DNA from 2 places in the Psychromonas sp. MME1 genome. Region 2 is predicted to be linked to the other one. Evidence: predicted binding sites of a transcription regulator. Region 2 holds the regulator's gene; the other holds the start of a gene.
What was found. The regulator ArgR, encoded in region 2, controls arginine synthesis, uptake and breakdown. The targets are predictions, from matches to a motif close to ANTGAATANNTATTCANT.

Region 1 (16,735 bases), 840 kb from region 2:
GCAATGGCTTGCTCGTAGTGGCTGACATTTTGCTGCTTATCAAAAACGCTGGCCAGATCCATTAATTGCGCCATTATCTCCGCGCCCCACGCCGATACACTTTGCTCTTTTCCATTAATGGCAAGCCGTAAATCGGGTTGACGCCCCTCAGTCACTATTTGACTGAAATTAGTGCGTAAATGGGTTGATTGCGCCTCGTTTATCTCATCAGAAGGGGTAATCGCACACCAAGTTAAAAATAAATCCAAAAAGTTCACTTGCTCTTCGGTGATCCCTACTTTAGAAAATGGATTGACATCTAAAGAGCGAATTTCAACATATTCGACACCACGAGCATGCAAAGCCTGTGATGGTGTTTCACCTTTTTTTTGCACCCTTTTAGGACGAATCGATGCATACAGCTCATTTTCTATTTGCAGTACATTGTCATTTAGCTGAATGTATTTGCCATTTTTCTTAATTCCTAATGCTTTAAATTCAGGGGACTTTTTATGTAAAGCTTCGGAAACACTAGCAAGATAATTTTCTAAACTGTTATAACAAATATTTAAAGAAGATTGCGAACTATTGGTATAACCTAAATCACTCAAACGTAGAGAGGTTGCATAGGGTAAATAGATAGTCCCTTTAGCCAACTTTTTAAACTGTAAAGGTGTTTCTTTGCCTTGAATAAAAGAACTGCAAATCGCAGGTGATGCACCAAACAGATAAGGAATGATCCAACCAAAACGCATATAATTACGGATTAAAGCAAAATACCCCGCTGACTGCGCCTCTTGCGGCGTTAAATCAGCGCCATGCATCTGTGACCAAACAGGCCAAAATGCGCTCGGTAATGAAAAATTATAATGCACACCTGCAATCACTTGCATCATGCAGCCATAACGATTTTTCAACCCTTGCCGATAGGCTGTCTTCATTAAACCTACATTAGAGCTACCGTATTGGGCAAGCTCAATGTTATCTTCCTTTTCAACATAACAGGGCATGCTAATAGGCCAGAGCATCTCATCTGCCGCTAAATTTTTAGCACTGTAATGGTGAATATCATTTAAGTAATTAAATAGTTGCGGGACATCTTTGGCAACAGGCGTGATAAATTCCATTAAACTTTCGGCAAAATCAGTGGTGATTGATTCATGGCAAAGGGCGCTACCAAAGGCATCGGGATGTTTATCTGAAGATAATTTGCCATCAGATTTGATACGTAATGCTTCACGCTCAATACCGCGACCAAATTGACTCAATGCTTCTGGTTGTTGAGCTAGAAAAGCTAATTTTTGCTGAAAATCAAGAGACAAGGTAAACCCCTTTCAGGTGGTTAAAATAAATCTCAGCATACTTTAAAAAGCAGCTAATATGCAATTTTATAGAAAATATAGTGTCGAAACTATAATTATGCCGTATCGTAGCGCTTTGCCAAGAAAAATAAATATCAAACAGGGCATTATCCGCAGCTTAAACCACCCTGCAATTAAGGGTAATAGATCGCCAATAACGGGTAACCAACTAAGTAATAGCGCAGGAGCACCATAACGTCGACAAAATGCCGTTAATCTTATATATTTATGTTGAGCTTTATCCCGCCCCCAATAAAAATAATACCCCATAAAATAGGTAATAACCGCCCCCAATGTATTACCAATACTTCCCGCTAATAAATATCCAAAGGCATGCTGTGGTGCGTTTTTTACATAATAAATCAACAATAGCTCCAACCACCGGAAAGAGTGTTGATGAAATTAAACCACTAAAAAAGAGAGTGATATATTCAGACCACACATTCAAACTCCAATAAAAAAGGCCACTTTATTAAGTGGCCTTTTACACTAACCGATATTTAATAGTCGTTTAGCCAACTAGCGCTAGCAATACACCAGCAGCAACGGCACTACCAAGCACCCCTGCTACATTAGGCCCCATTGCATGCATTAACAAAAAGTTATGGGGATTAGCTTCTAATCCAACTTTATTAGCTACACGCGCAGCCATAGGCACAGCAGAAACACCTGCCGCACCGATTAAAGGATTGATAGGACTTTTTGAAAAGCGCCCCATCGCTTTCGCCATTAACACGCCAGAAGCCGTACCAATAGAGAAGGCTATTGCACCTAATCCCAAAATACCTAAGGTCTCTAAGTTTAAAAACTTATCTGCAGATAGTTTAGAGCCCACGCCTAAGCCTAGGAAAATGGTTACAATATTAATTAACTCATTCTGAGCGGTGGAACTTAAACGATCCACAACCCCTGATTCTCGCATTAAATTACCAAGACAGAACATACCGACTAATGGCGTTGCTGCGGGTAAAAATAGAATAGTTAAAAAAAGTACAGCAAGTGGGAAAATGATCTTCTCTTTTTTACTTACTGGACGCAACTGTTCCATTTTTATTTCACGCTCCGCTGGTGTCGTTAATGCACGCATGATAGGGGGCTGAATGATTGGTACCAATGCCATATAGGAATAAGCAGCAACCGCAATCGCACCGAGTAAATCGGGTGCAAGTCTTGAAGCTAAGAATATCGCCGTAGGGCCATCGGCACCACCAATAATTGCAATAGCCGACGCATCAGCCATGCTAAAATTAAAACCTGGTACAAGATTAAGTAAAATCGCGCCAAACAGGGTCGCAAAGATACCAAACTGCGCAGCAGCACCCAATAGCAAAGTTTTAGGGTTAGCAATCAAAGCGCCAAAATCAGTTAATGCCCCAACACCCATGAAGATAATTAACGGAAATACACCCGTTTCAATACCCACATGATAAATGTAATAAAGCATACCACCTTCTTCAGTAAAACCGGCATTGGGAATATTGGCTAATACTGCGCCAAAACCAATAGGTAATAATAATAAAGGCTCAAACTTCCGCACGATTGCTAAATATAACAGTAAAGCACCAACTGCCATCATAACTAATCCGGGCCACTCAAAGTGAGCAATGCCCGTATCATTCCAAAGTGTCGTTAATCCATCCACTTAATTACTTCCTTAACCTATTGTAAAGAGGGCTTCACCCACTGCAACAGAATCACCTTCTTTAACTAAAATGGCTTGTACTATGCCTGATTTAGTTGCTCGAATTTCTGTTTCCATTTTCATCGCTTCCATAACGAGCAGCGTATCACCTTCATTAACTTGTTCGCCTTGCTTAACAAGTAGTTTGAAAATATTACCCGCAAGTGGTGCAGGAAGATCTTCACCTGTACCGCTCGTTGATGCAGATGCAACATTAGTAACAGGTGCTGGTGCAGCTGAAGCAGTGATACCGCTAATGCTACCTTCAGGGCCAACCTGTACGGTGTATAATTGACCATCAACAGCAACGGAGTAAGTTTCCGCTTTACCTTTCTTCACTGGCGCAGCTGGTAATAGATCATCCGCGCTTGGTACAGGTTCAAAAGCATCTGGGTTATTACGATTTTCTAGGAATTTGAGGCCGATTTCAGGGAATAAAGCATAAATTAGCGTGTCATCAATCTCTTCTTTCGCTAATGTAATACCTTTTTCAGCAGCCACTTTTTTGAGCTCACTAACAAGGTGATCCATCTCTGGTGCAAGATTATCAGCAGGACGACAAGTGATTGCCTTGGCACCGTCAAGTACTTTAGCTTGAAGCTCGGCATTAAATGGAGCAGGAGCGGCACCATATTCGCCTTTTAATACACCAGCAGTCTCTTTAGTGATATTTTTATAGCGCTCACCCATTAAAACGTTAATAACCGCCTGTGTGCCAACAATTTGTGATGTTGGTGTAACCAAGGGAATATAACCCAGATCTTTACGTACAACGGTGATCTCTTTTAATACGTCATCCATCTTATCTGCAGCACCTTGCTGCTTAAGTTGGCTTTCCATATTTGTCAGCATACCGCCAGGAACTTGAGCGATTAAAATACGTGGGTCAACGCCTTTTAATTCCCCTTCAAATTTCACATATTTTTTACGTACTTCTCGGAAATATGATGATATTTCAGCTAATTGAGGAAGGTTAAGTCCGGTATCTCGCTCTGTCCCTTCAACAATTGAAACAAGTGTTTCCGTTGGCGAATGGCCATAGGTCATACTCATTGAAGAAATTGCAGAATCGATAATATCAATACCCGCATCAATCGCTTTTTGCTGTGTAGCAAGACTTAATCCCGTCGTTGCATGACAATGCAACGCCAGTGGTATATTGGTACTCGCTTTAATTTTTGTAATTAGCTCTTCTGCTTCATATGGCTTTAACAGACCCGCCATATCTTTAATACATATAGAATGGCTGCCCATATCTTCAAGGCGTTTCGCCATATCAACCCAGTTATCAATAGTATGAACAGGGCTGGTTGTGTAAGAAATTGTACCTTGTGCATGCGCGCCAATTTTAACGGCAGACTTAATCGCAGTTTCAAAATTACGAACATCATTCATCGCGTCAAAGATACGAAACACATCGACGCCATTTTTATGTGCTCGTTCGACAAATTTTTCAACAACATCATCGGCATAGTGACGGTAACCTAATAGATTTTGACCGCGTAATAACATTTGCTGTGGCGTGTTTGGCATGGCCGCTTTTAATGCGCGGATACGATCCCATGGATCTTCACCTAAATAACGAATACACGAATCAAATGTTGCACCGCCCCAAGTCTCTAAAGACCAGTACCCCATTTTGTCTAATTTTTCTGCAATCGGTAGCATATCATCGATACGCATTCGGGTTGCAAACAATGATTGGTGCGCATCACGCAGCACCACTTCTGTTATTGCTAAAGGCTTCGCCATTTTCACGTTCTCCATAGTTCATATTCCTTTATTGTGCAGTTGATTTGCGATATTGCTGCACAGCCGTAGTCATTGCTGCAATTAATTGAGGGCTAATTTGCGTATTGGCAGCGGTATTGTTACCACCTTGCACGGCCTTTTTCGTCACGGGCAGATCTGCGGGCGTATATTTTGCCATCAAGCTAACGACAACCATCAATAAACCTAAAAACAGAAACACAAAGCCCATACCTAAGCCCATTAACACTAATGCTTCTAATAATGACTCAGTAACATCCATAGTAATTATCCTTTTTGTACATAATAAATGCCTGTTAACAAACAGAGGTGAATGAATAATTATTCACACTTCCTCTACAATATCACCTGCAATAAAGGGTGAATAAAAAAGCTAACTCACCACTTTTAGGCTAAAAAAGCCTAATAAACATACCTTAACCTCTTAATAACCCTATAAAAAATAAGAATTAAGAAATTAAACTGAGTTTCAAAAACAAATTATCATACGGGATTTTCTATTAAATTGGAAGTATAGATAAAACAGCCTCAAAGAGCTTAAAACATTAACAATTACAAGCTTTTTTAAAGCTAATGATTACTTTGAAAAAAGCAAATTTATGTTGTAATTAGGTGATGATTGTCACGAATAAAGATCAGACATTAGTAGACATGGAGAATATTATTGAGACACAAAAAAACAAAACAAGTATGCAATAAAAACAAATAAATATTCACCATTCAATTTTACTAATAATCTATAAAAGGAAAAATAGTGCCGAGATGCGAGGCAAAAATTTGCAGCATAGTTATTCTACATCGAGATTTTATAACAAAGCAGATTGGTGCTATTTTTCTTCACCTACGGGGTGCTAGCTCAAAACCAGTTCTGCGTGGTAATTCCCCTCGTGCAATATATCCACTAATTGATATTAACAAATATGATTCGCACGTAAAAAACGCTCACTCCTTGCAAAATATTGATAAGCATTATCCGTTGGTTCAAACTCGACCATCAACCACTGCAAATCGCTCAGTAAGTCAAAAGTCTTCATTATCTGAAGAAGCTTAACCTCCCCCTCACCTAACGCAACAGATCGCCCCTGAGCAAAATCTCTTAGGTGTAAATATGAAATCCTACTCGCATGCTCTTTTAAAAAGAGAACGGGATCGATTCCCGTTAAATGCAACCAACCGATATCGACACATAATCCCACATTGGTAATATCTAACTCCTTATTAAGAATATCAAAGGGGGTGATATCATTACGCGTCGACTTTAAAAATTCAAAGTCATGATTATGATAATGCACCTTAACACCCGCAACCTTAAATTCTTCTGCCGCCTTGTTAATAATGGAGCATGTCGCGCTAAAATTTTCTAAACTACGATCATGCCAACCTAATGGACCAGAAACGCATAAATTAGCACAATCATGGCGGTCCAAATAGTCGAGAAGTTCAACATAGTTTAACAGCCCCTCTGAGCCGATATGCAAGGCAGAACATGTTAAATCGTACTCATTTAATAATGAAGAAGCTTCAAGTACAAAAGGCATTTCCACAGCTTGATAACCGATATCAGCAATAGCCTTAAACACTTTTTCCGGCCTCATTTTCAACTCTTCTTCTTTAAAGCCATATAACTGCGCACCTAAATTCATTAAATTTCCTTATCAAAAGAGAACCATTTGCGCCAAACCGATGAATGACTCATACCTATTCGCATAATAGGATGGTCATGGCTTGCAGGGAAAAAGGATGGAGAGCAAGGCGCATCATTGAATAATTAAGTATGTGATCTAAATTTTGCGCAGGAAAAATGGCTTAATTTGAGGCGTAAGTTGACACAAATGGTTGTTCCCTTTGCGAAACTTACAACAAAAAAGTAAGTTATTTTAACCAGTAAAATAGATCAGCTATTTATTCCGATTGGTATTATTATAGGATGCGCCATTACGTGTAGCAAATTGAAATGTTAGCAAAGGGGATTAATAGGGGTTGGTGTGGCAAAAGAAAATATGGTGCGGGTGAAGGGATTCGAACCCCTGACCGCCTGGTTCGTAGCCAGGTACTCTATCCAGCTGAGCTACACCCGCATGGTGCATAATATTAATGGGATTAATATTATTGAGCTCTGTAAACAAAAAAACTTACCGAAGTAAGCTTATAAGAATGGTGCGGGTGAAGGGATTCGAACCCCTGACCGCCTGGTTCGTAGCCAGGTACTCTATCCAGCTGAGCTACACCCGCCGCGATATTCTTTATTTTTTGTTTTACATTCGATTCTTAGCGCTAACCATATCCTGCAAAAGAGATGGTGCGGGTGAAGGGATTCGAACCCCTGACCGCCTGGTTCGTAGCCAGGTACTCTATCCAGCTGAGCTACACCCGCCGCGATATTCTTTATTTTTTGTTTTACATTCGATTCTTAGCGCTAACCATATCCTGCAAAAGAGATGGTGCGGGTGAAGGGATTCGAACCCCTGACCGCCTGGTTCGTAGCCAGGTACTCTATCCAGCTGAGCTACACCCGCTTTAAGAATCTACAAGAATGGCGGTGGAGGAGGGATTCGAACCCTCGAACAGGCTATAAACCCGTTACTCCCTTAGCAGGGGAGCGCCTTCGGCCACTCGGCCACCCCACCGTCGTCTTGTGGCGCACATATTACTGTCTTATGAAAACAAGTCAAACTTTTTTTAATGACTCTTTTCCGTTTGATGGTTAAATAAACAAATAAGCTACTATTAAACCATTTTTTTTGTAATTGCACTGTATTCAATCGCAACAGCCAATTAGAGCGAACGGTAAAACCATTCTCTAGGCAAAAAAAAAGAGCCCGTAGGCTCTTAGAATATTTAATTCACAGCGTGTTATTCGCTATATGAACTCGCATTTTTTTCAGCTTGTATACGCATATAGATCTCTTCACGGTGAACAGATACTTCTTTTGGCGCATTTACACCGACGCGTACCTGATTACCTTTTACACCTAAAACGGTAACGGTAACATTATCCCCAATCATCAAAGTTTCACCAACTCGACGAGTTAATATCAGCATATCCTGCTCCTATATTATATTATCCATCTAAATAGCTTTTTAGTATGGACTAATCTATTCTAAAATTCATATTTATTTGCGGAGAAAATTAAATTATTTCTCTTCAATTGGTTCGTTGGCCAAATTAAATGCATTGTGTAACGCACGAACAGCTAACTCTAAATATTTACTATCAACAAGTACTGATATTTTAATTTCAGAGGTTGCTATTTGGTGAATATTAATTCCCTCTTGACCTAGGGTCTCAAACATTGTTTTCGCAACGCCAGGGTGGTTCCACATTCCAACGCCAACAATAGACACTTTTGCTATCTCATTATTGCCTTGCACTGCATTTGCTTTTAATGAGACACACACAGCTTCTAAAAGTTCCTTAGCTTGTTGATAATCATCACGATGCACAGTAAATGTGAAATCTGTTTTACCGTTACCGACGGTATTTTGAACAATCATATCGATATCGATATTCGCTTCACCAATTGGTGAAAGAATTTGTGCCGCTACCGTCGGTTGATCTGGCACACCAGATAGTGTTAAACGCGCCTCATCTCTATTAAAGGCAATGCCTGAAATTACTGGAGATTCCATTTTATTTTCCTCATAACTAATTAATGTGCCGCCACCATCTTTAAAACTGGATAAAACACGCAATGGCACATTGTATTTACCAGCAAACTCCACTGAACGAATCTGTAATACTTTCGCGCCCAAACTAGACATCTCTAACATCTCTTCAAATGTTATTCTATCTAGACGACGTGCATTAGGTTCAACACGAGGGTCGGTTGTATAAACACCATCCACATCCGTATATATTTGGCATTCATCTGCTTTAAGAGCAGCAGCAATAGCCACCGCAGAAGTGTCAGAACCACCACGTCCTAATGTTGTTATATGGTTATCTTCGTTACGCCCCTGAAAACCAGCAACTACAACGACACGCCCTTGCTTTAAATGCCCCTCGATATTCTTGGTTTCAACATCTAAAATACGTGCCTTACTGAAGCTACTATCGGTTTTTAGGCGAACTTGATCACCCGTCATCGATACCGCATCAACACCGATGCTATGCAATGCCATTGACAATAACGCAATGGTGGTTTGTTCACCCGTAGTCAGTAGCACATCCATCTCTCTTGCGCTTGGTGTATGGTGCAACTCTTTAGCTAATGCAATCATACGATTGGTTTCACCTGACATTGCGGACAATACAACAACGAGATCATTACCCGCTTCTTTCATTGCTTTTACTTTTTCAGCAACTATTTTTATTCTTTCGACATTACCAACTGAAGTGCCGCCGTATTTTTGAACTATTAACGCCATGATTATTTCTCAGCCTTTCTACTAGTTAACTGCCCGGTTAAAGGCAGCTATTTTGCTATAAACGTTCTGCTAACCAAGGTTCAACTAATGCTAATGCATCATTGAGCGCTTGTGGGTTAGTACCACCCGCCATAGCCATGTCTGGGCGACCGCCCCCTTTACCACCAACGCAAGTGGCAACTAAATTAACCAAGTCACCAGCTTTGACTTTTGCAGTCAAATCTTTTGTCACTCCGGCAACGATACTGACTTTATCTTCACCGACTGCTGTCGCTAACAATACGATAACAGATTGTAATTTATTCTTTATCTCATCGACACTATCACGTAACGATTTGGGATCAATACCTTCCATATTGGCGACCACCACTTTCACGCCATTAATTTCTAATGCGTTATCAGTCAAATTAGCACCGGCAGAGCTCGCTATTTTAGCTTTTAACTGAGCAATCTCTTTTTCAAGTAGTTTACTACGGTCTAATACCTGAGTGATTTTTTCGCCCAATGTAAAATGATCACCCTTCACTAAGCTACAGGCTTTACTTACTTCATTTAAAATGTCGGCAACAACCTCACCAGCAGGAGCACCAACAGAAGCTTCAATACGACGAACACCCGCTGCGATACCAGATTCCGAGCGAATTAAAAACATGCCCATATCACCTGTACGCTGAGCATGTGTACCGCCGCAAAGCTCTGTTGAAAAATCACCCATCTGTACTACGCGAACCAAGTCATCGTATTTTTCACCAAATAACGCCATTGCTCCGGTTTTTTTCGCCTCTTCGATATCCATCGATTGAGTAACAATGTCAAAGTTATTACGAATCGCTTCATTCACTAAAAAGCTTACCTGCGCTAAAGTCCCTTCGCTTAATGCTTCGAAATGCGAGAAATCAAAACGCAGTTTATCTGCTTCAACGAGAGAGCCTTTCTGTGTCACGTGCTCACCCAAAGCACGGCGTAATGCAGCATGTAATAGGTGAGTCGCTGAATGGTGAAGGGCAATCAATTTTCGTCTTTCTTGGTCAACCTGCGCATTAACCGTATCCTGCACAGTTAATGAACCGGTGCTTAAATAACCGATGTGTAATACTGCATCAGCCGCTTTCTTACAATCCGTAACAACGAAGACCCCATTATCAAAAATAAGCTCGCCCATATCTCCCGATTGACCACCCGACTCTCCATAAAAAGAGGTGTTATCAAGAATGACTTGCGCGTTATCTCCTGCTGCTATGGCATTAACAACTTCGCCATCCTTAAGCAGTTTAATTACTCGTCCTGATATTGCTAAAGTTTGATAACCAACAAACTCAGTTTGCTCTTCAATCTTTAACACATTGTTATAATCAGTGCCAAAATTATTAGCCTGTTGTGCACGAGTTCGTTGTTCATCCATCGCTTTATCAAAACCAGCTTGATCGATGGTAAGCTCGCGTTCACGGGCAATATCTGCGGTTAAATCAGCAGGAAAACCATAGGTATCATAAAGTTTGAACACCACATCACCGGGGATCACATTACCTTCAAGGTTTTCTAACGCGTTGTCTAAGATCTGCAGGCCACGATCCAACGTTTTAGCAAACTGTTCTTCTTCTAAACGTAATATTTTTTCAACAAAAACACGTTGCTTACTTAACTCTGGGTAGGCATCACCCATTTGCGTAATAAGTTCTTCGTATATTTTGAAAAAGAAAACGTCTGGCGCGCCCAATTTATGACCGTGACGTACCGCTCTGCGAATAATACGACGCAATACATATCCGCGCCCTTCATTCGAAGGCATCACACCGTCGGCGATCAAAAAACCACAGGAGCGAATATGATCGGCAACAACGCGTAATGATTTATCCTGTAAATCCTTTGCTCCAGTCACTTCCGCTACTTTTTTAATTAAACCTTGGAATAGGTCGATATCATAATTGGAGTGCCCATTTTGCAAAATTGCAGAAATACGCTCAAGGCCCATGCCAGTATCAACGGAAGGCTTAGGTAAATTTTCCATCGTCCCATCTGAGTGACGATTAAATTGCATGAAAACTAAATTCCAAATTTCAATGTAGCGATCGCCATCTTCTTCTGGTGTACCTGGAGGCCCTCCCCAAATATGTTCACCATGATCATAAAATATTTCGCTACATGGGCCACAGGGACCGGTATCGCCCATTGACCAGAAATTATCCTTTGCGCCGATACGAGATAAACGCGCAGGATCAACACCAATTTCATCGATCCAAATTTTTTCTGCTTCTAAATCTTCATCAAATACCGTCACCCATAATTTTTCCACAGGTAACTTCAACTCTTCTGTTAGAAATTCCCATGAAAATTTAATCGCATCACGTTTAAAATAATCACCAAAGCTAAAGTTTCCTAGCATTTCAAAAAAAGTATGGTGGCGTGCCGTGTAGCCGACGTTGTCTAAGTCATTATGCTTACCACCAGCACGCACACAACGTTGGCTTGATGTTGCACGGGTATAGCTACGTTTATCAGTACCTAAGAATACATCTTTGAATTGATTCATACCTGCATTGGTAAATAACAAGGTAGGATCATTATCTGGCACTAGTGAGCTACTGCTGACAGTTTGATGGCCTTTTTTAGCAAAGAAATCTAAAAATCCTTGGCGAATTTCAGACGTCGATTTAATCATGGTCATGAGTGATTCCAAATCTAGTTCGCTACTTTACAAGCGTTCAATAAAACAGCAAATGGGTTAAATTTTAAAGGCTGCCAATATAACACGGAGCTAGAAGAGTGGAAAGTATCGATCTACATCACTTTTATTTAATTTCAAGTAATTGTTACGACGAAGTAAAAATTATAACGGGCTGTATGCCTTACCTAGATAAATTCCTAGGCAAGGCTTTCGAGGAACTATCGACAAAGGATAATCATAACTCGCTAATTTCATGCTTATACAAATGTACATCCTGTTGTGGGAATGGGATGGAAATATTTTCCTGATCAAAACGCTTCTTCACACTTTCTGTAATATCCCAGTAAACATTCCAGTAATCATCCGTTTTCACCCAAGGACGAACCACAAAATCGACTGAAGAGGTGTTTAATGTATGCAATTTAACCACCGCTGCTGGCGTATCCAGCACTTTTTCATGTTCAGTTAATATCTCTGTTAATACTTTTTTAGCTTTATCAATATCGTCTGAATAACCAATCCCAAACACCAGATCGATACGACGCACTTTCTCAACGGTAATATTATTAATCACATCTCCCCAAATTTTATTATTTGGAATAATTAAACGTTGATTATCAACAGTTTGAATTGTAGTAGAGACCAAGCTCATATTTTTCACTATGCCCTGAAACCCAGCGACTTTAACCATATCACCAACATCATAGGGACGATAAATTAAGATCATCAACCCAGAAGCGAAATTTGATAGCGTATCCTGTAATGCAAAACCGATGATTAACCCCGCGACACCGAAGCCAGTTAACAAGGGGGCCAATTCGATACCCAATTGCGATAAAGCCACCAGCAGGCCGATGAACATGATCATTTTAGATATAATCGAAGAGAAAAAGTCCTGCATCAAGACACTGATATCCATCTTCGAATGTACGATGCTTTTACGCACAATTTTTTTCAACGTTTTTGAAAATAAATGCGCGATATACAAGATAAAAACAAAAATAAATGATTTAACGACAATGGAAGGCGAATTATCAAAAAGCCACGCTTTAAAGTTAGTTACCCACTCATCAAAGATCCCTAATGCCACATCATAATCTAATACATCGGCATTGATATCCCCAGTGACAGAAAGCAGTAACTGCTTATATTCGGTACTATCAATATCCAACGCACCCATCAGCTCAACACTTTTACTTAAACTGACCACAAGCATACCAATACGCTCTCTATAACGAGCCATATCCAGGTGTAACTCTGCGGCGTCTTCCTGACTAACAAGTTTTAAGCGACGTTCGATGTACTCTTGTTGTGAACGGATATATAAAATAGTATTGGTTAAAAAATCAGCTCTTTTTACCAGCTCATCATGCATCATCTTTGCATCATCAACGACTTCCATTTTACGCAGATCAGCCCACTGCAAGGTCTGTGCGAGCTGCTGATAGTCAATGTCCATCGTATTACTACGTTTTTGTGCCTGCAGTATATATTCAAGCCGATCATCACCACTTACTTGACGGCTTTTTTTCATCAAATCCGTTAACTGATGATGCCCCTGCGATAATAACGCCTCTAGCAGCTTCAATTGCATCATAACAATCTTATTTAACTGTTGATCATGCAATTCAGTTTTAACTAGCGGGGCAATTTGCTCCCTAAAGGCACTGTTTTTGCGCCTTAACACATCCTCTAAAAATGATTTATCGGCATCATCTGCTCTTTCAATTTCGGCAAGCTGTAACGATAATGAAGATTGTGTTTCATAGAAGAGGTCAGAATCTTCTGCAAACAGCGAAAAGGAACAAAAAAAGAGGGTTAATATTAGGTAAAAGTGGCTATTTTTCATCGTCTTCCATCAACTATTAAGAATCGCATAGATAACAATTTTAGGCTAGATCGTAGAAAATGTGCAAACCATTTACAATTTATGAGGGGCATGACTGATTTTTATAAAGCGTAAAAAAGAGTGTGTGGTAATAAGAAGGTTATGCGGCTTAGAGCAATGAATAGCAAATTTATATACAACATAGGCGTGACCTATCACGCCTATGTTTAAAACAGTTATTACTCTGTGATGGCCTCTTTTCCTGGCGCTTTTTCCGTTTTCTCAACCTTCGGCATTAACGCTTCACGTATTCTCGTATCAAGTTCTTTAGCAATTTCCGGATTTTCTCGCAAATAATTACAGGCATTATTCTTACCTTGACCAATTTTAGTCCCATTATAAGCATACCAAGATCCTGATTTTTCGACAAAATCAAGTTTAACACCAAGGTCAACAAGTTCACCGGTATGATTAATACCCTCGCCATATAGAATTTGAAAATTAGCCTCTTTAAACGGTGGAGATACTTTATTCTTAACAACCTTAACGCGAGTTTCATTACCAGTTATTTCATCACCATCTTTAATTGCGCCAATACGACGAATATCTAAGCGCACCGAGGCATAAAATTTAAGTGCATTACCACCGGTTGTTGTTTCAGGGTTACCAAACATCACACCTATTTTCATACGAATCTGGTTGATAAAGATAACCAAGCAGTTTGTTTGCTTAATATTACCCGTTAATTTACGTAATGCTTGTGACATCAAACGAGCCTGTAGGCCCATGTGTGAATCACCCATATCCCCTTCTATTTCAGCTTTGGGTGTCAAAGCTGCAACGGAGTCAATAATCACCACGTTGACCGCGCCCGAACGGACTAACATGTCACAAATTTCGAGTGCTTGCTCGCCGGTATCTGGCTGAGAAATAAGTAAACTATCAGTATCGACACCTAATTTTTTAGCATAGATAGGGTCAAGTGCATGTTCCGCGTCAATAAAGGCACAGGTTTTACCCATTTTTTGCGCTTCGGCAATCACTTGTAATGTTAATGTAGTTTTACCTGAACTTTCTGGGCCATAAATTTCCACAACACGTCCAAATGGTAATCCGCCTATACCCAATGCGACATCTAAACCGAGTGAGCCAGTTGAAACAGATTCAATCTCCATCATTGCCGCTGAACCATCGCCTAAACGCATAATTGATCCTTTACCAAATTGCTTTTCAATCTGACCAAGTGCTGCAGCTAATGCTTTATCTTTGTTTGTATCCTGACTCATGTGTTCTCCAAATAAAATAGGTGCCTTACTGTATAACCAAACAGTATACTGTCCAACTATACAGTATCAAGTTTTTTTTGCATTTCTTTTAAATAATTTCGATCAGACCATGTAATGCAAGACGTATCGCCTGAACTCGTATATCGGAACGATCTCCGACAAACAGATAACTTGCCGTTTTGCTACCGGAATGAGCGTTATACCAAGAGATGCAGACAGTGCCAACCAGGTTTTTCTAAACTACCACCATCAGGCCCTGCAATACCGCTAATAGCGACGGCTATATCGGCATCGGAATGTTGCACTGCACCGATAGCCATCTGCTCTACAACCTGTTCAGATACTGCGCCAACTTCATGGATCAAATCATAATCTACACCAAGCATCTCTGTTTTAGCTGCATTACTATAGGTAACAAAGCTGCGATCAAACCATAACGAACTTCCAGAAATTTCCGTAATAGCGTATGCTACGCCTCCACCGGTACAGGATTCAGCAGTGGCGACAACAAACCCTGCTTGGGTAAGTTTTTCACCTAATACTTGCGCAAGTTCTTGCACGGTTTTTTCAGTAAGCATAGTTTTTCTCCACCAATTAATTTTGATTAAGTGTATTCATTATGAAGCTAACGGCACAAGAGTTACAACAACATACCCCGATGATGCAACAATTTTTAACCATCAAAAGTGAAGTGCCCGACACTCTTCTATTTTATCGGATGGGCGACTTTTATGAACTTTTTTTTGATGATGCACGCAAGGCTTCACAACTATTAGGAATATCCCTAACACAACGTGGTAAAACAGGCGGTAACGCTATACCAATGGCAGGCGTTCCATATCATAGTGTAGAAGGTTATTTAGCAAAATTAATTGCCATGGGTGAATCAATTGCAATTTGTGAGCAAATAGGTGATCCAGCGACCTCTAAAGGACCCGTTGAGCGCAAAATTGTCCGCATTATCACCCCCGGCACAATCACCGATGAAGCGCTGCTTGATGACCGCCAAGACAATTTGTTATGTGCGGTTTACCAACATCAAGAAACCTTTGCCATCGCCTCTTTGGATATTGGCAGTGGACGCTTCATTATCAATCAATTTGAACAGCGAGAAACATTACAGGCTGAGTTACAACGACTGAACCCGGCAGAATTACTTTATCCTGAAAATTTTACCGAAATAGCATTAATTGACCATCTCACGACAATTCGCCGTCGTCCAGAATGGGAATTTGAATTAGCCACTAGCAAAAAAATATTAACACAACAATTTTCAACTAAAGATCTCATCGGTTTCGGCGTTGAAAAAGCGGAAGTCGCGCTATGCGCAGCAGGCGCATTACTCCAATATATCAAAGATACGCAACGCACCGCACTACCGCATATCCAGTCCATTAAACTTGAACAAAATATTGATAGTGTCATTTTAGATGCGGCAACACGTAAAAATTTAGAGTTAACGCAAAATCTTTCTGGTGGTTTTGATAATACCCTCGCTCAGGTACTTGATCAGACAGTAACTCCTATGGGTAGCCGTTTATTAAAACGTTGGATCCACCAGCCCATCCGTAACTTTAATACCTTGAATTATCGCCAAACGATGATTCAAACCTTAATTGATTTAGAGTTAACTGACGATTTAGCTGCACCATTAAAACAGATTGGGGATGTGGAACGCGTTATTGCACGCTTAGCACTGCGCACGGCACGCCCGCGTGATTTAACACGTTTACGCTGTGCCTTTGCATTACTACCAGAACTGCAACACTTAATCGCCGATATGCCCTCTGAATTGGT
Region 2 (16,735 bases):
TCATCCTAGTGGTGAAATCTATTTATCTGGAGAGCCATTAGTCGGTAAAGATGATGTGGTGCTTGAATCTATTCGCGGTAATAAAGTCTCAATGATTTTTCAAGAGCCTATGACTTCGCTTAATCCTCTGCATACGGTGCAAAAGCAGATTGCTGAAACGCTGCTTTTACACAAAGGATTAACGGGCCATAAAGCCAAGCTGCGCATAATAGAGTTGTTGCAGCTAGTGGGAATTGAAAATCCAGAGCAGCGACTTGGTTCCTATCCCCATGAATTATCAGGGGGGCAGAGACAGCGCGTTATGATTGCCATGGCTTTAGCGAATGACCCTGAACTATTAATTGCAGATGAGCCGACTACAGCGCTTGATGTGACTATTCAAAAACAGATTCTGGATCTTTTAAAAGCGTTGCAGCAGCGCCTCAATATGGCTATTTTAATCATTACCCATGATTTACATATTGTGCGTTCAATTGCCGATTACGTCATGGTTATGCGTGATGGGGAAGTCGTTGAATATAGCAATAACCATGCGTTATTTAGCGCTCCACAGCATGTTTATACAAAAATGCTATTAGGGGCTATTCCATCGGGAAAGATGGCACCCTTAGAGGAACCGCAATTAATATTAAGTGCAGATAAGATCAATGTTTGTTATCCATTACAAAAGAATTTTTGGGGCAAAACAACGCACCGCTTACAAGCGGTAAAAAATGTCAGTTTGCACATACACCGGGGAGAAACATTAGCAATAGTTGGCGAGAGTGGCTCGGGGAAAAGTACTCTCGCGCAGGCGATTTTGCAACTGATTAAAAGCACGGGTAAGGTCGTTTATTTAGGTAAAGAAATTGACGCTATAGGCCATAATGAATTGCAAGCGTTGCGCGCAGAATTGCAAATTGTGTTGCAAGACCCGTATGCAAGTTTAAGCCCTCGCATGTCTGTTGAAGCAATTATTAGCGAAGGTTTGCAGGTTCATAAAAAATTAACCCCTACACAAATAAAACAGCAAGTAGCAAGTGTTTTGCAACGTGTTGGATTAGAACCATCGAGTGGCCAGCGTTACCCTCATGAATTTTCTGGTGGACAGAGACAGCGTATCGCGATTGCACGTGCTTTGATTTTAAATCCTCAGTTAATAGTCTTAGACGAACCTACTTCTGCCTTAGATAGGAGTATTCAAAAACAAGTCTTGGATTTATTGATCTCCTTACAGAAAGAGTTATCACTGAGCTATTTATTTATCAGTCATGACCTATCCGTTGTCCGCTCTGTAAGTCATCGAGTCTTGGTTATGAAAGAGGGCGAAATCATAGAGCAGGGTTGTACTGAAGAAATATTTACGCAAGCGCAACACAAATATACACAGGAGTTATTAGCCTGTGCTATGGTATAGCGTTAAATCATCCGATATAAAGGAATTTCAATGAAAAAAATTTTTCTGACGTTGTTTTTAATATCCTTTACGAATATTGCCGCATCATTGACATTAAGCGAGCAAAGAAACCTGTATACCCAAGCTTCTGAATTACAACAACAGGAAAAATGGCAGGATGCATTACAAAAAATGCAGCTGATTCCAGACTACCCGCTGACTTATTTACTTGAATACCAACAATTTAAATCGAACTTTAGCCCTGATAGCTTAACTGCTATACAAGCGTTTTTGAAAAAATATCCTGACCATGTTGTTAGCCAAGACTTACAAAGAGAGTATTTATATTACTTAGGCAAGAATCGCTTTTGGGATCAATTGTTACAATTTTACCCAAAACTACCTAACTCTACCGATTTAAAGTGTTTCTATTTTCAAGCAAAACTTGCTGATAATCAATCCAGTAGAATTTGGCCCGCCGTGAAAGAAACGTGGTTAACGGGTGTCTCCTTAGCCAATGCCTGTGATCCGGTGTTGCAGCACTATTTAAAAATAAAAAAAATTGATCAGAAGTTAATTTGGCAACGTTTTCAACTTAGTTATCAGAAAAAACAGACGGCGCTAATGTCCTATTTGATAACACTCATGAATGATTCAAACAAGCGGTTGGCAGAACAGTTATTTACATTAAGCAAAAAACCAGAAAAATTGCTGACAAGTACATTATTTACTAATAAAAAGCAGAAAAGTTATGACTATTTAAATGCTTCGATTAAACAGCTTGCCCGCAAAAATGTACAGTTAGGGTTAAAAGCCTATTTAACTTATGAAAACAAAATTCATTTTACATCGAAGGAGAGGCTGAATTTAAAAAAAGATCTTATATCACGCATTCTTATTGTCGAAAGTGAAGAGTTAATGCCTTGGTTAGATAAAGAACTCGCTAAAATTAAAGATGTTAATTTAATCGAACGACGTATCCGCTATGCGATTAAATTAGACGATTGGTCAGGTATTGAGTATTGGATAGCTAAGCTCAGCGTAAATAAAAGATCTGAAAATAAATGGCAGTATTGGCAAGCGCGAGTATGGGAAGAGAAAAAACAGAACAAAAAAGCAGTGCATATTTACAATAAAATTGCCTCTAGTCGTAGTTATTACGGCTTTCTTGCTGCCCAAAAGTTGGGTAAAAAATACCAATTTAATAGCCAGATTATTACAGCAAAAAGTAATAAATTAGACCACTTACAAAAACAATTAGCGCATATTGAAGAGTTACATTACCACTCCTTGCCCTTTTTGTTAAAACGTGAGTGGCGAAAATTGTTATTAGGTAAAAGTGTCGCCCTGCAAAACCAACTGGGTTTATTTGCTGCCAGTAAGGATTGGGCGCACCTTTCCGTGGTCGCTAGTATTAACGCTAAAAGTTGGGATGCCTTAAGTATTCGTTTTCCTGCAACTGAGGCGGAGCTTTTTTCTTTCTATGCGAATAAATATCAGTTAGATAGTACTTATATTTATGCGATTACAAGACAAGAAAGCGCCTTTGATGAGTTTGCAAATTCACCTGCTGGTGCGCGAGGTTATATGCAATTAATGCCTAATACGGCGAAGGAAACAGCTAAAAAAATAGGCTTAAAAAGCTATCATAATCGCTCTCAATTAAGTGATGGCACTATTAATGTGGAGTTAGGTAGTGCTTACTTAAATGGTTTGTTGCAACGTTATCAAGGAAATCGGGTCCTTGCTACCGCAGCTTATAATGCCGGGCCATATCGAGTTGATCGTTGGCAAAATGACCTTAAAAATGGGACTTCCAAGGGATTATTAATGGATAGCTGGATTGAAACAATTCCCTATAAAGAAACGCGCCGGTATGTGAAAAATGTATTAGCTTATAATGTCATTTATCAGTATCTATCTAATAAACCGTTGGAATTTATGACGGAGCAGGAGATCAAAGCGCGTTTTTAAAAGTAGCAGGCTATCGGTCGTTAATTTGCACTTTAGCGGCTTAATAAATTGATGCGTTAATTTTCTCGTTACCAATGACTCTGGGATGGGTCGTTGTTCCATTGAGCAAATGAGAGTGCTTGTTATGTGCCCCTATTTATTTTTAAAAGAGTAAACCATGACTAAACAAATTTTATACATTGGCTGTTATACGCCAAATGCGGAAGCGGGCATTAAAGTCGTTGAGTTTGATAATAAAAATGGACAATTAAAAGAAGTTGGCAGTTCAGCAATGTTATCAGATCCTAGTTTTTTGGTTGTCAGCAAAGATAGAAAGTATTTACTTGCCGTGAGTGAAAATGAGCAACAAGGCTACCTCGGTTGTTTTGATATAAAAATGCCAATTACCCCTATTTTTATCAACAAGCAAAGCAGCTTAGGTGGTGCACCTTGCCATATCAGTTTAAATCATAAAAACGCATTTGTAAGTAACTACATGACTGGTAGTGTGAGTGCGTTTTCGTTGACTCAAGATAAGTTATTGCCTGCTTATCAGTCGATCCAGCATACAGGTCAAGGGCGTTGCCCTGATAGGCAAGCAAGTGCACACGCTCACGCAAGTCAATTAAGTGTAGATGAAAAATTTTTAGTCGTGGCTGATTTAGGGATTGATGCCTTAAAAGTATATGATGTGAGTGAAAATCAGCTGAATGAAGTATTTTGTGCGTATTTACCTGCTGGTTCAGGACCACGTCATTTTACCTTTAATGCGTTGGGCGATAAATTATATTTAGGTAATGAGCTGAGCTCTGAAGTTAGTGTCTTCAATTTTAATCAAACGACTGGCGAACTAGTGCATATTCAGTCTATTAGCAGTTTGCCACAGGCAAACAAGCCATTAAGCGGAGAATCACAAGGTAGCTTGGAAAATTCTATTGCTGAAGTGGCATTAAGTCTGGATGGGCGGTATCTGTACGTCAGTAATCGTGGCCATGATAGTATTGCCATTTACAGCGTTAAACAAAGTAATGGATTATTGACCGCGCTTACGTTTACCCCTTCTGGTGGATTATTTCCGCGTCACTTTGCGCTATCGCCAGATCAACAATGGTTATTAGTTGCGCATCAGAAAAGCGATTACTTAATTGTTTTTAAACGTGATAATGAAAGTGGTTTCTTAACAAAAACGGATGAAAAGTTGGCGGTTAAACATGCTGTTTGTGTTTGTTTCTTATAAAAAATGCCAGCAAGTTAGTATTCACAGTAGGAAATTTTTAACTATTATTTTTATTTGATTTATCACCAACACTGCTCATTTGGGGTGCTGCCATCGCTAGTGTGGCTGCTATTTTGATCGACATATAATGTTTTACAGGCTGTTTCATCATCGGCCTGCGACGTGCCCATTTTGGCTGTCGCTTTGATGAGGTAGGTGGATGCGCTGGCAGAGAGAGTGGTAAAGTTATAATAGTGATTATCTAATAAGCCTAGTTCACTCTTATCAACGCTATAGGTTGGATTTAAAATATGTAGGCTGCTTTGTTTTAATTGCGCTTTAATTAACACTGCCTGTGCATCACTTCGACGCATTGTGATTAAGTAGGAAAGGTAAGATGGATAGGTAATACTTGCCAGCAGAGCAATAATAGCAATGACTATCAGTAACTCAATGAGTGTAAAAGCGGCTATCTTTTTCAATATCATTTTCTCTGTGCAATGCCATTAATCCATTAATAGTAGATTAATTTTACGATGCTGCTAGAGGGGTGAAGAAGTGGCCTTTTTGCAAAGGCGCACTCCTTCGGGACTATTATTGAAATAATTGCTTGATTACATTTAAGGTGTTATTAATTTTTTTACTGCTTGTTGGGGTAATAAAAACGGTATCATCGCCTGCAATGGTGCCAAGAATACCTTCGGCTTTGCCTATCGAGTCAAGTAGGCGGGCAATCAGTTGCGCAGCGCCTGGGCTTGTGCGGATAACTATTAGGCTATCGTTGCGATCAATATCTACCACCAGATTTTTTAATGGACTAGTCGTTGTTGGGATACCAAGCTCGGAAGGTAAGCAATAAACCATCTCTTTTTTGGCATTTCGTGTACGAACCGCCCCTGATTTACTTAACATTCTAGAAACTTTGGACTGATTAATATTGTGAAAACCAGCTTCCTGTAATGCCTCTACTATCTCTCCTTGCGAGCTGAGGCGTTCTTTTTTTAATAATGCCTTGAAGAAGTCCATTAGTTCTGTTGGTTGTGTCATATTAAAAATACTCTAATTTAGAACTTGTGCAAATTGCACTGCCAATGATAATCGATATTGGCTAATTATCAATAACTAAATAATCTAAAAAAATGCATAAATATTCGTTTTTCAATTATTACAATAGAATTATCAAGGACTCAACGGATCCATTTTATATAAAGCATAATGGGGAGCTAAATGGTTGTTATGCGTTAATTCAAGGGGGAAGGTGAATACAAAAATATGTGTTAAATCACTTAAATTTTGCTGATTACCCCAATTAACTTTACATCGCTCACAATCACTTAACATTTCCAGCACAATCGACTAAGTTGAAGTAATATTAATGGCAATGATATTATAAATCGGAGGTTGTTTTATGAAGGTTGCTGTTCTAGGTGCTGCTGGTGGTATTGGCCAAGCATTGGCTTTACTGCTTAAACTTGATTTACCTGAAAATTCATTATTATCACTTTATGATGTTGCGCCAGTTACACCGGGGGTTGCTAAAGATTTAAGTCATATTCCTACCAGTGTTTATGTCGATGGCTATGCCGGAGATGATCCTACGCCAGCTTTACAAGGTGCCGATGTTGTTCTTATTTCTGCGGGTGTTGCCCGTAAGCCGGGTATGGACCGTTCCGATCTGTTTAATATTAATGCTGGTATTATTGAAACTTTAGTGACAAAAATTGCTCAAGTCTGCCCAATGGCATGCATTGGAATTATTACTAATCCTGTTAATACCACCGTTGCCATCGCAGCCGAAGTACTGAAAAAAGCAGGGGTTTATGATAAAAACAAGTTATTTGGCATCACTACCTTAGATGTGATTCGTGCCGAAGATTTTGTTGCTGAGAAAAAAGGCTTACCAGCAGAGCATGTTCGAGTTAATGTTATTGGTGGTCACAGTGGTACCACCATTTTACCTGTTTTATCGCAAGTGCAGGGAGTTACGTTTACTGAACAAGAGGTCGTTGAGCTTACCGAGCGAATTCAAAACGCAGGTACGGAAGTGGTTGAAGCAAAAGCGGGAGGAGGGTCTGCAACCCTTTCCATGGCGCGTGCAGCATCAATATTTGGTATCAACCTTGTAAAAGCTTTGTTAGGTAAACAGGGGATTATTCAGAATGCTTATGTTGATGGTGGTAATAGCTGTTCGCCATTTTTTACGCAACCATTGTTGTTGGGTAAAAATGGTATAGATCGCGTTTTGCCCTTTGGTGATTTAAGTCCATTTGAAGATCAGAAAAAACAAGAAATGTTAGCCGTCTTGCATGCTGATATTCAAAAGGGCGTTGATTTCATAAAAAATAAACCTTAATTTAACGTAAGTACTTAAGTTTATGTGTAGAGCCAGTTGATACTGGCTTTTTTAATTAGTTCAATTGAAGAGCATGATATGAAAGTGTGTGACATGATGACAACTCGTGTGGTGACCGTTGATATGGACGATAGGTTAACCGTTGTCAAAGAAATTTTAGATCACGGTGTATTTCATCATTTACTCGTTGTCGAAGATAATCAACTTCAGGGCATTATTAGTGAGCATGACTTATTGCGTTGTCTGAGCCCTTTTTTGGGAACCGATGCTGAGTCTACGCGTGATACTGCTACGATCAATCAACGTGCACATCAGATAATGACTCGTTCTCCATTGGTTATTGCGCCGCAATGCACTGTTAGTGATGCATTAATGATTATGTTGAATAACAATATTGGTTGCTTACCTGTATTGGAGGGGGGCGAAATCAAGGGGATATTTACTTGGCGTGATGGTGTGCGTGCATTATTAGAGAATCGCTAGTTTAACGTTTTACAATAAGTAATTACTTTTCGCTATTTTATCTTTGTGAGATATTTCTTTATAGTGTCGGCTTCATAATACTATTAATGAGTGACTTGCTATGGATTACCTACCCATTTTTACCAAACTCGAAAACCGTCCCTGTCTTGTCGTCGGTGGTGGGGATATTGCCTTTAGAAAGGTGCACCTGTTGCTTAAAGCCAATGCTGATGTCACTGTTTGTGCGCCTGAAATTGATAGCCGTCTATTGCAAAAAGAGAAAGATCAGCAATTAAAAATAATCCGTCAAAATTTCAGTACTGATCTGTTACAGGGCAAATGGTTAGTTATTGCTGCAACCGATAAGCGCGATGTTAATGAACAAATTGCAAATGCAGCTAATGCCTTACAATTGCTCGTCAATGTGGTCGATGACCCAGAACTGTCCAGTTTTATTATGCCCTCTATCGTGGATCGCTCCCCTATTATTGTGGCGATTTCAAGTGCAGGTACAGCTCCCGTTTTAGCGCGTTTAATTAGGGAGCGATTAGAAGCGTTACTACCTATGCATTTAGGGCGGTTAGCTCGTATTTCTGGTGATTTTCGTAACCGTGTAAAGGAAGTGATTGGTAATCCTTCTTTACGTCGACGTTATTGGGAAAAATTATTTGCTAACGGGCAATTAGGTCATTTATTACAAAAAGGGCAAACAGCAAATGCGCTTGAGTTAATGGAAAAAACATTAACGGAAGATGTTACACAGGGAGATGTTGCTTTGGTTGGAGCAGGGCCAGGTGACCCATCGTTATTAACATTAAAGGCATTACAGCTTATGCAGCAAGCTGATGTCGTATTATATGATAGGTTGGTTTCTGCCGATATTTTAGATTTAGTGCGTCGTGATGCTGATTTGATTTCCGTTGGTAAGGAAGCTGGAAATCACGAAGTTGAGCAATCAAGAACCAATCAAATGTTGGTGGAATTTGCTAAACAAGGTAAAAAAGTGGTGCGTTTGAAAGGGGGGGACTCCTTTATTTTTGGCCGTGGTGGAGAAGAATTAGAAGAGCTCGTCGCCGCGGGGGTCGCTTTTCAAGTCGTACCGGGCATTACCGCCGCTTCAGGGTGTAGTGCCTATGCGGGGATCCCTTTAACACATCGTGATTATTCTCAATCTGTTACCTTTGTAACAGGGCATCGTAAATCAGATGGCAGACAACTTAATTGGCAAGCCCTCGCAGCTCCCCATCAGACATTAGTCGTTTACATGGGATTAATTCAGTCTCAGGAAATACAAAATCAGTTACTCAGTTTTGGGCGTTCACCCGATACGCCTGTAGCCTTGGTTAATCGGGGCACAACCTCAGACCAGCAGGTGGTTATTGGAAAACTATCAGAATTAACTTTATTAGGTGGTGGCTTACAAGGTGCGACATTGATGATCATTGGTGAAGTCGTCAGTTTGGCCGAAAAATTGGCTTGGTTTGAGCCAGAGGGTAATCATAAGTTATCTCGAGACCCATTTTTAGTGAATCTTTCTTAACGCCTTTTATGAAGTAGCATGGGATAAATTCCATGCTACTTCAAGATGCTAGGCAGAAAATTGAAGTAGCTATGCAGTATCGATTTGCTTATTCCTAGTTGAAGTTATTTAATGCGTATCAGTAAATTCAATAACCACCTTTAAGCCGGGATTGTTGTCTAGGAGTTTTATTTTACCATCATGCAGACGCACGATCGCTTTGACTAGTGACAGGCCAATACCAAAGCCCGCTATATTTCTACTCTTTTCAATGCGGTATAGGCGTTGAAATACTTTTTCTTTTTCACTATCGGCAATTCCCTGACCATTATCGCTAAGCGTAAAGCCTTTGTTGCTGATATCAATGGATATTTGTGCAAACTCTCCTGCATATTTACAGGCATTTTCGAGTAAATTATAAACGACTCTGAACAATAACGTCGCATCACCCTGTAGTAAACAATTTGCACCAGTAATGTGTAAGTTTTGTTGTTTTTCTTCTATGAGGGGGTGGATTAAATCAATGGCATCATTAATCACGTCATCGAGACATACTAAAGTAAAGTGCTCTTTTTGCTGACTATGTTCAAGGCGTGTGATCTCTAACATTGCAGTGAAGGTAAATAGAATAGCATCTAATTTCGTTATCATTTTTTGTAAATGGTCGCTATTTAGACCTGCTTTATGTGCATCATTTATATTTTCTTCTATTTGTTGTTTAAGGTGGCTCAGTGGGGTACGTAAGTCGTGTGCAATCGCATCGGTCACTGTGCTGATGGCATTAAAAGAGTCCTCTAGGCGAGATAACATGGTATTAATATGTCTCGCCATGTCATCATATTCATCGGCATTAGAGGAGATTGGAACTCGAGCGGTCATTTCTCCTGCTTCAACGCGTTGTGCAATATTATTAAATGTACGGATCCTTTTTAATACACGTCGAGAGAAAATAAATCCTGTAAAAATACCCAATATCAATGCAGATAATAGTGCCACGAGAGACGCGTTAAGAAATTGTGTTTGTAAATTGTAAAGTGATTCGTCATCGTTGGCGATAAATAGTGTGCCCGTTGATATATGTAAAATACAGCCACTAATCAAACGTAATTCATCGTATTTTTCTAACCAAATAGGGAAGCGAGAGAGCGTTGGACAACTATTAATATAAGTCGGAATGGAGCTTAATTGACCGTAGGTATTTCCCTTATGCCTAAAAGTCAGTATGTATTGTCTAGAGTTAGCTGCATGCATCTCAAATTGTTGAATGAAATCATTGAGCTCAAGTTGCTTAGCTAAGAGCTTTTGCTGTTCAACAAGGTTTTCCATTTGTACTATTTGATCGCGTTTTATTTGCCCGACACTCAATTGGTATAAAATAATCAGCAAAAGGCTAACAACACAAAGTAGCAGGGCGGTGTATAAAGAGGTTAAACGCCAGATGGAACTCGCTTTTAGGTTATTTCTCCACCATTCTGTAACCGACGCCACGCACTGTCTCAAGTAAGGGGGGATAACCATCTAGCTCTACCTTTTTACGTAAACGTGCAACGTGCACGTCAATAACATTGGTTTGTGGATCAAAATGATAATCCCATACCGCTTCAAATAGCAAGGAGCGAGATACCACTTGCCCCGCATGCTCCATTAAATAGCGTAATAATTTAAACTCTTTGGGTTGTAGAGGAACCTCTATTAATCCACGATATACTTTATGGGAAAGTAGATCCATTTTTAGATCAGAGACTTGGATAGTGCTTGATGGCTGTGTACCGAGTACACGACGCTTAATTAATATCTCAATTCTGATTAATAACTCAGATAACGCAAAGGGTTTAACGAGGTAATCATCGCCTCCTTCTCGTAGTCCTCTGACACGCTCTGATACACTATCTAATGCGCTTAATATTAAAACGGGTGTTTTGTTGTTGGCATTTCTGAGGGTTGATAATACCGATAAACCATCTAATTGCGGCAACATGCGATCCAACAGGATTAATTGGTAATCATGTTCAAGTGCTAAAAATAAGCCATCTTTACCATTATCAGCAAGGTCTACTTGATACCCTTGTTCTTGCAGTGCCTTTTGTAGGTACTGACGAGTAGTGAGGTTATCTTCGACAACTAAAATTCGCACAAGTTATCCTTCTATCGTTTATAGTCATGTTCTATCAATATACGTGGTCTGTCGTTATCGCCCAATGATGAAAATCGGGCGAATTAATCATAATCAACTATTTTTTCATAACGGGAACCATCTCGCCCGTTTCAACATCAACAATAATGCGTTTTCGCCCATTTTCATCGTACAGTTTGAATTTATAAAAAGTGATCCCTTTTTTATTTTTCAATTCAAATTCAACTACTTCAGCATTATATTTTTGTCGCACCAGTGTCAGTGTAGATTTTAGATTCAACTTAGCAGCGGTTAGTGTGTTCACCGCTTCTTTTTCATCACTTTTTAGGTTAGTGGTTTTCTCTTTTAATATACTACCATCTTCATTGCTTACCTGCAGTTTGTACTTTTGTTCACTTTGCAAATTAACTATCTCAAATTCATAGCTAGCTTGCCCTCGATGATCGTCTACTTCAAATTCAACAATGCTACCTTTATACTCCTGCGATACCTTCTCAATTGCCTGCTCTACGGTGAATTTAGCATTTTTTAATGCCAGTACAGAAAGTGCATCATCATCAGCTAATGCCGTAAAGGAGGCTAATGCAATGGTTACGCCGCAAATTAAACTTTTTAATTTCATGTTTTGTTTCCTATAGTTATTTGATGAGAAAATTGTAGCGCATTGATCAGATCGAAAAGGTGGATGAATCATTACAAAAAGTTAATCTTTGCCTATTTGTTTGCACTCATTAGCGCATCATTTTGAGGGTGATTGTATTCGCCTTTTATTTTGTTAACTTTTTCGATGGTCGAATATATAGCGTTGGATATCAGCGACACATTATATTATAGGGAGTAGAAAATGATCACCTTAGGCGAATATATCATTGCACAACAAAACGAATACCCTAAAGCGACGGGTGAATTATCTTTACTGCTAAGTTCTATTCGATTAGCTGCGAAAGTCGTTAATCGGGAAATAAATACAGCAGGGCTAGTCGATATTATTGGCGTAACCGGCCTTGAAAATGTACAGGGTGAAGTACAGCAAAAAATGGATCTATTTGCTAACAATGTGTTTAAGTCTGCATTAGAAGCGAGAGGAGAAGTCTGTGGTGTTGCATCGGAAGAAGAGGAAGATATTATTATCTTTGATAGTGAGCGCAGCGTAAACAGCAAGTATGTCGTATTAATGGATCCGCTTGATGGCTCATCGAATATTGATGTTAATGTCTCTATCGGTACTATATTTTCTGTTTATCAAAGGCTTAGCCCGTTAGGTGAACCCGTTGTATTAGACGATTTTTTACAGCCAGGTATACGCCAAGTCGCTGCGGGGTATATTATTTATGGTTCATCAACCATGTTGGTTTACACAACGGGAAATGGAGTGCATGGCTTTACTTGCGATCCATCATTAGGCGTTTTTTACCTTTCCCATGAAAATATCCAGATCCCTGTGACTGGCAAAATATACTCGATTAACGAAGGTAATTATCTTAAATTCCCCGATGGTGTTAAGAAATATTTAAAACATTGCCAAGAGATCGAACCCGCATCAAATCGTCCCTACACCTCTCGTTATATTGGCTCATTAGTCTCTGATTTTCATCGTAATTTATTAAAGGGGGGGATTTATATCTACCCTTCAACGGCCTCTGCACCAAAAGGAAAATTACGTTTATTGTACGAATGTAATCCAATGGCATTTTTGATTGAACAGGCTGGCGGTCGTGCCAGTGATGGCTTTAATCGAATTATGACCATAGAGCCTACGGAACTCCATCAACGTGTCCCCTTTTTCTGCGGTAGCTCTGAGATGATGGATGATGTTGAAGGGATGATGGAAAAATATTCCCCTCAACATTAAAAATTATTCCATAAATAGCGTCAATAGTTCATTTAAGTAGCGGTGACCAAGCTCAGTTACTTGCCAGTTGTCGCTATTTTTTACCAATAAATTTTTATTGATCGCGGCAGTTATCGCTGGCTCTATGGTTGCAACGCTTAATCCCGTGTAAGCTTCAAACTCTTTAAATGGGATTACCTCAAATAGTCGTAAGCGATTCATCATATATTCAAAGGCGATTTCATCTTTGGCGACGACATGAGTGTGATCGATAAATGGACGAGACTTATCTAAATAACCCTTAGGGTGTTTGATTTTACTGCTGCGAATGATTTTATTTTCAAGTGGCAAGGTTAACTTACCATGGGCGCCACAGCCAATACCGATATAGTCGCCAAAGCGCCAATAGTTAAGGTTGTGCTGGCAGGCGAAACCCGTTTTGCAATAACCTGATATCTCATACTGCTGATAACCATTCTCTGCGAGTAACTTAACACCTGCCTCTTGAATCTCCCAGAGAAGCTCATCTTCAGGTAATTTAGGGGGATGTGAAAAATATTGGGTATTGGGTTCGATGGTTAATTGATACCAAGAGAGGTGTGTTGGTTGTAATGCGATGGCAGTTTGTAAATCTTCAAGTGCATCAGTAAGTGTCTGTTCAGGCAAGCCATGCATCAAATCTAAATTAAAGGTTTTCATACCTACTGCGGTCGCTTGTTTCGCGGCATTAACGGCTTCCTGTGGGCCATGGATTCTACCTAATAGCGTTAGTTTTTGTTGCTGGAAGCTTTGTACACCAAAGGAGAAACGGCTAATTCCCGCTTTCTTAAAATCGCTTATTTTCTGATTTTCAATCGCCCCTGGATTGGCTTCAAGGGTGATCTCTATCTCTTTTTTAAAGGGAATTTTCTGTTTAATTTCAGTAAGCAACCATGCTATCCCTGACGCTGAAATTAAACTCGGTGTACCGCCGCCGATAAAAATGCTCTCTAATTGACGACCTTGCACATAAACTAACTCGTTATTTAGATCATCGAGAAGTGCCTGCAAGTAGGCTTGTTCTGGGATCGTACCCTGTAATTTATGGGAATTAAAATCGCAATAGGGGCACTTTTCAATACACCAAGGAAAATGAATATAGAGGCTTAAAGGGGGTAACTGTAGCATTTAATAACCTAATAATGTGCACAATAGCCCTTACCTCATGGTAGGGGCAATAAATAGTCAGCGATTAACCCAACTGCTCTTTGAGTAACTCTACAAGCATTGCCAAGGCTTTACCGCGGTGGCTTAACTCCCCCTTGCGTTGCTTGCTTAGCTGTGCCGATGAACACTGTTCACTTTCGACCCAAAAGATTGGATCATAACCAAAGCCATTTTTACCTTGCATTTCATTACTAATTACCCCCTCCCATGTACCTTGGCAGATAATGGGGGTCGGATCTAAAGCGTGACGCATATAAACGAGTACGCATTGAAAACGAGCGCTGCGTTGATCTGCACTAATACCCTCTAATTTACTCAATAGTAGATCTATATTATCTTGATCGGTGGCATTTTCACCGGCAAAACGAGAGGAGTAGATACCGGGTTGACCATTTAAAAAATCGACCTCTAAACCAGAATCATCGGCAATGGCTGGCAGACCTGTTATTTTAGCTGCGTGGCGCGCTTTGATAATGGCATTTTCAACAAAGGTTGTACCTGTTTCTGGAACCTCTGCAACGTTAAAATGACTTTGTGGTAAGACTTCAATTGAGAAGCTATTAAGCAGTTCGCTATCTCCTTGACTTTACCTTTGTTACCTGTGGCTAAAACCCATTTTTTTTTCATAATTTGCCTGTTTTTACTCTGTATAAAACTTGTGTTGGAACTTAAGTGTATTGGTTGTGTTGGCGCTTTTAATTGCAATGGAAAAGTTTACAATTTCTTCATTGCTAAAGGGATAAGTAGCAATGTAGTAAATAGCCTCTCCTTCTCGTATCTCTTTGAAATTTAATGTTTCTACTTGCCCGATAAGATTTTTACCTGTGCCAGATAACTGTGCTGCAACGGCTTTTAAGTTGTCATTTTCATCCAGTACGGAAATATTAATCAAGCCAGTAAATTTGCTGCGTTTTATACCATATTGCTGAGCAATTTCTGGCTGTAAAAAAGTCGTTGGTAGGGCGATATAGTGCACCTGTAAATTAGCAAAGCGAAGGGATTGCTCTGCAAAAGTTATCGAAGAAAATAGCGAAAAAGCGGTTAATAGAGAGGCAATTAACAGTCTATTTAATGTCAACATGGTTCATCCTTGTTATTAAAAAAGGGGGGAATCTGTTTGGGATTTTGAATGCGCACTAATTTATGGCGATTTAATGATCCTTTTTCTACGATGACCGCACCCTTAGGGACTTTAAACTGCTTACTAAGAAATTTAATTAAGTGTTGATTCGCTTTACCATCTATCGGAGGTGCAGTAATCATCACTTTAAGCTCATCTCCTAATAAACCGACAAACTTATCGCAACTCGCCTTCGGTTGTAAAACAAGACGCAGTAGAAGATCTTCTCCGTCTTGTTTTAAGTAATTCACACTCATTAGAATAGCTGTTGCAGTAGGTCATTGATTAGCATTTCTAAAAATTGCAAGCCGAGTAACACCACTAGCATCGATAGATCCAGCCCACCCATAGGAGGAATAAAGCGTCGTACTGGTGCAAGTAGCGGTTCGGTTAATTGAATCATCACTGCTTCAATTGGGTTATGGCCGCGACTAATCCAACTGAGAATGGCACGTAAGATCAATACCCAAAAGAGTAGTTTAAATACAGCGGTTATGAAAATAACCAATGCTGATACAGCGACAATGAAGGGAGTAATCGAAGCGCCGATAATTAAACTTAAACTAATAACTTTTAATGCTGCTACACACAGAGCAAAGACGATCGTCGCCGTATCCCAACCACCCAAGCTTGGTATAACCCGACGTAACGGCGCGACAACCGGTTGCGTCGCTTTAACGATAAATTGGCTAAAGGGGTTATAAAAATCAGCACGAGCAACCTGTAACCAGACTCGTAGCAATACCACCATCAGATAGAGATCAAACAGAGTATTGACTAAAAAATTAACAGCATTCATTGGATATTCTCTCTTTTTGTAAACTTAAAATAACTTTTCCATCTCTACACCACGGTCAGCAGCTGCTTGCATGGCCTTAGCGACGGTCTCTTTTAATGTTAATTCGTTCAATGTGCGCACCGCTTCGGCAGTTGTGCCTCCCTTTGACGTGACATTTTCACGTAATGTGGCGAGACTAATTTCACTATTTTCTTTGACCATTTCTGCACTACCTAATGCAGCTTGCTGTACGAGTAAACGTGCTTGCTGTTCAGTAAAGCCCATCTCCATTGCTTTTTCTTGCATTGCTTCCATAAACAGAAAGAAATAAGCAGGAGATGATCCTGATGCGGCAATAACCGCATTGATCATCGCTTCATCTTCAACCCACAGTGTTTCGCCGACTGCTGCCATTAATTCACCAGCAAAAGCTTTGTCTGCATCGGTGACTTGCTGTGAAGCAAATAAGCCCGTCATCCCTTTTTTCAAAAGTGATGGGGTATTTGGCATAGTACGAACGATCGCACTGTTTTCACCCAATAACGAGTGTAGACGTTGTACTGAAATACCTGCAGCAATCGAGATAATGAGTTTTTGACTAAAATCGATTCCTTGTTCTGCTAGGTCTTGGCAGACCGCTGGCATTATTTGTGGTTTTACCGATAAAACGATGACATCAGCCCATTGTGTTGCTTGGTTGTTATCTTGGCTTGTTTTTACTGCGTATTTATCTGCTAATTTCTGTGTATTTGCAATGTTTGGTTCACTCGCACAAATTAAATCACTCG

Region 1: a site for ArgR is predicted at 5,104-5,121, ahead of AB2N10_RS15655 (oxaloacetate decarboxylase subunit gamma). Genes of this name have one in related genera too.

What each region holds. Positions count from the first base shown of each region.
Region 1 covers NZ_CP160906.1:3,414,703-3,431,437, reverse strand. Annotated here, with positions in the region: gene gshA (glutamate--cysteine ligase) at 1-1,301, opposite strand, end outside; gene AB2N10_RS15670 (VTT domain-containing protein) at 1,368-1,706, opposite strand; gene AB2N10_RS15665 (sodium ion-translocating decarboxylase subunit beta) at 1,852-2,982, opposite strand; gene oadA (sodium-extruding oxaloacetate decarboxylase subunit alpha) at 2,995-4,773, opposite strand; gene AB2N10_RS15655 (oxaloacetate decarboxylase subunit gamma) at 4,802-5,053, opposite strand; gene AB2N10_RS15650 (sugar phosphate isomerase/epimerase family protein) at 5,703-6,434, opposite strand; tRNA gene AB2N10_RS15645 (tRNA-Arg) at 6,793-6,869, opposite strand; tRNA gene AB2N10_RS15640 (tRNA-Arg) at 6,947-7,023, opposite strand; tRNA gene AB2N10_RS15635 (tRNA-Arg) at 7,089-7,165, opposite strand; tRNA gene AB2N10_RS15630 (tRNA-Arg) at 7,231-7,307, opposite strand; tRNA gene AB2N10_RS15625 (tRNA-Ser) at 7,326-7,418, opposite strand; gene csrA (carbon storage regulator CsrA) at 7,645-7,833, opposite strand; gene AB2N10_RS15615 (aspartate kinase) at 7,927-9,159, opposite strand; gene alaS (alanine--tRNA ligase) at 9,215-11,818, opposite strand; gene AB2N10_RS15605 (mechanosensitive ion channel family protein) at 12,060-13,673, opposite strand; gene recA (recombinase RecA) at 13,892-14,938, opposite strand; gene AB2N10_RS15595 (hypothetical protein) at 15,027-15,149, opposite strand; gene AB2N10_RS15590 (CinA family protein) at 15,136-15,516, opposite strand; gene mutS (DNA mismatch repair protein MutS) at 15,558-16,735, shown strand, end outside.
Region 2 covers NZ_CP160906.1:2,573,983-2,590,717, reverse strand. Annotated here, with positions in the region: gene AB2N10_RS11860 (dipeptide ABC transporter ATP-binding protein) at 1-1,396, shown strand, start outside; gene AB2N10_RS11855 (transglycosylase SLT domain-containing protein) at 1,427-3,349, shown strand; gene AB2N10_RS11850 (lactonase family protein) at 3,507-4,565, shown strand; gene AB2N10_RS11845 (type IV pilin protein) at 4,628-5,032, opposite strand; gene argR (transcriptional regulator ArgR) at 5,139-5,591, opposite strand; gene mdh (malate dehydrogenase) at 5,953-6,897, shown strand; gene AB2N10_RS11830 (CBS domain-containing protein) at 6,991-7,380, shown strand; gene cysG (siroheme synthase CysG) at 7,481-8,899, shown strand; gene AB2N10_RS11820 (ATP-binding protein) at 9,008-10,366, opposite strand; gene AB2N10_RS11815 (response regulator transcription factor) at 10,335-11,012, opposite strand; gene AB2N10_RS11810 (PepSY domain-containing protein) at 11,110-11,634, opposite strand; gene fbp (class 1 fructose-bisphosphatase) at 11,857-12,864, shown strand; gene hemW (radical SAM family heme chaperone HemW) at 12,868-14,010, opposite strand; partial or broken gene rdgB (RdgB/HAM1 family non-canonical purine NTP pyrophosphatase) at 14,075-14,676, opposite strand; gene AB2N10_RS11790 (DUF4426 domain-containing protein) at 14,690-15,130, opposite strand; gene yggU (DUF167 family protein YggU) at 15,124-15,426, opposite strand; gene AB2N10_RS11780 (YggT family protein) at 15,426-15,968, opposite strand; gene proC (pyrroline-5-carboxylate reductase) at 15,993-16,735, opposite strand, start outside.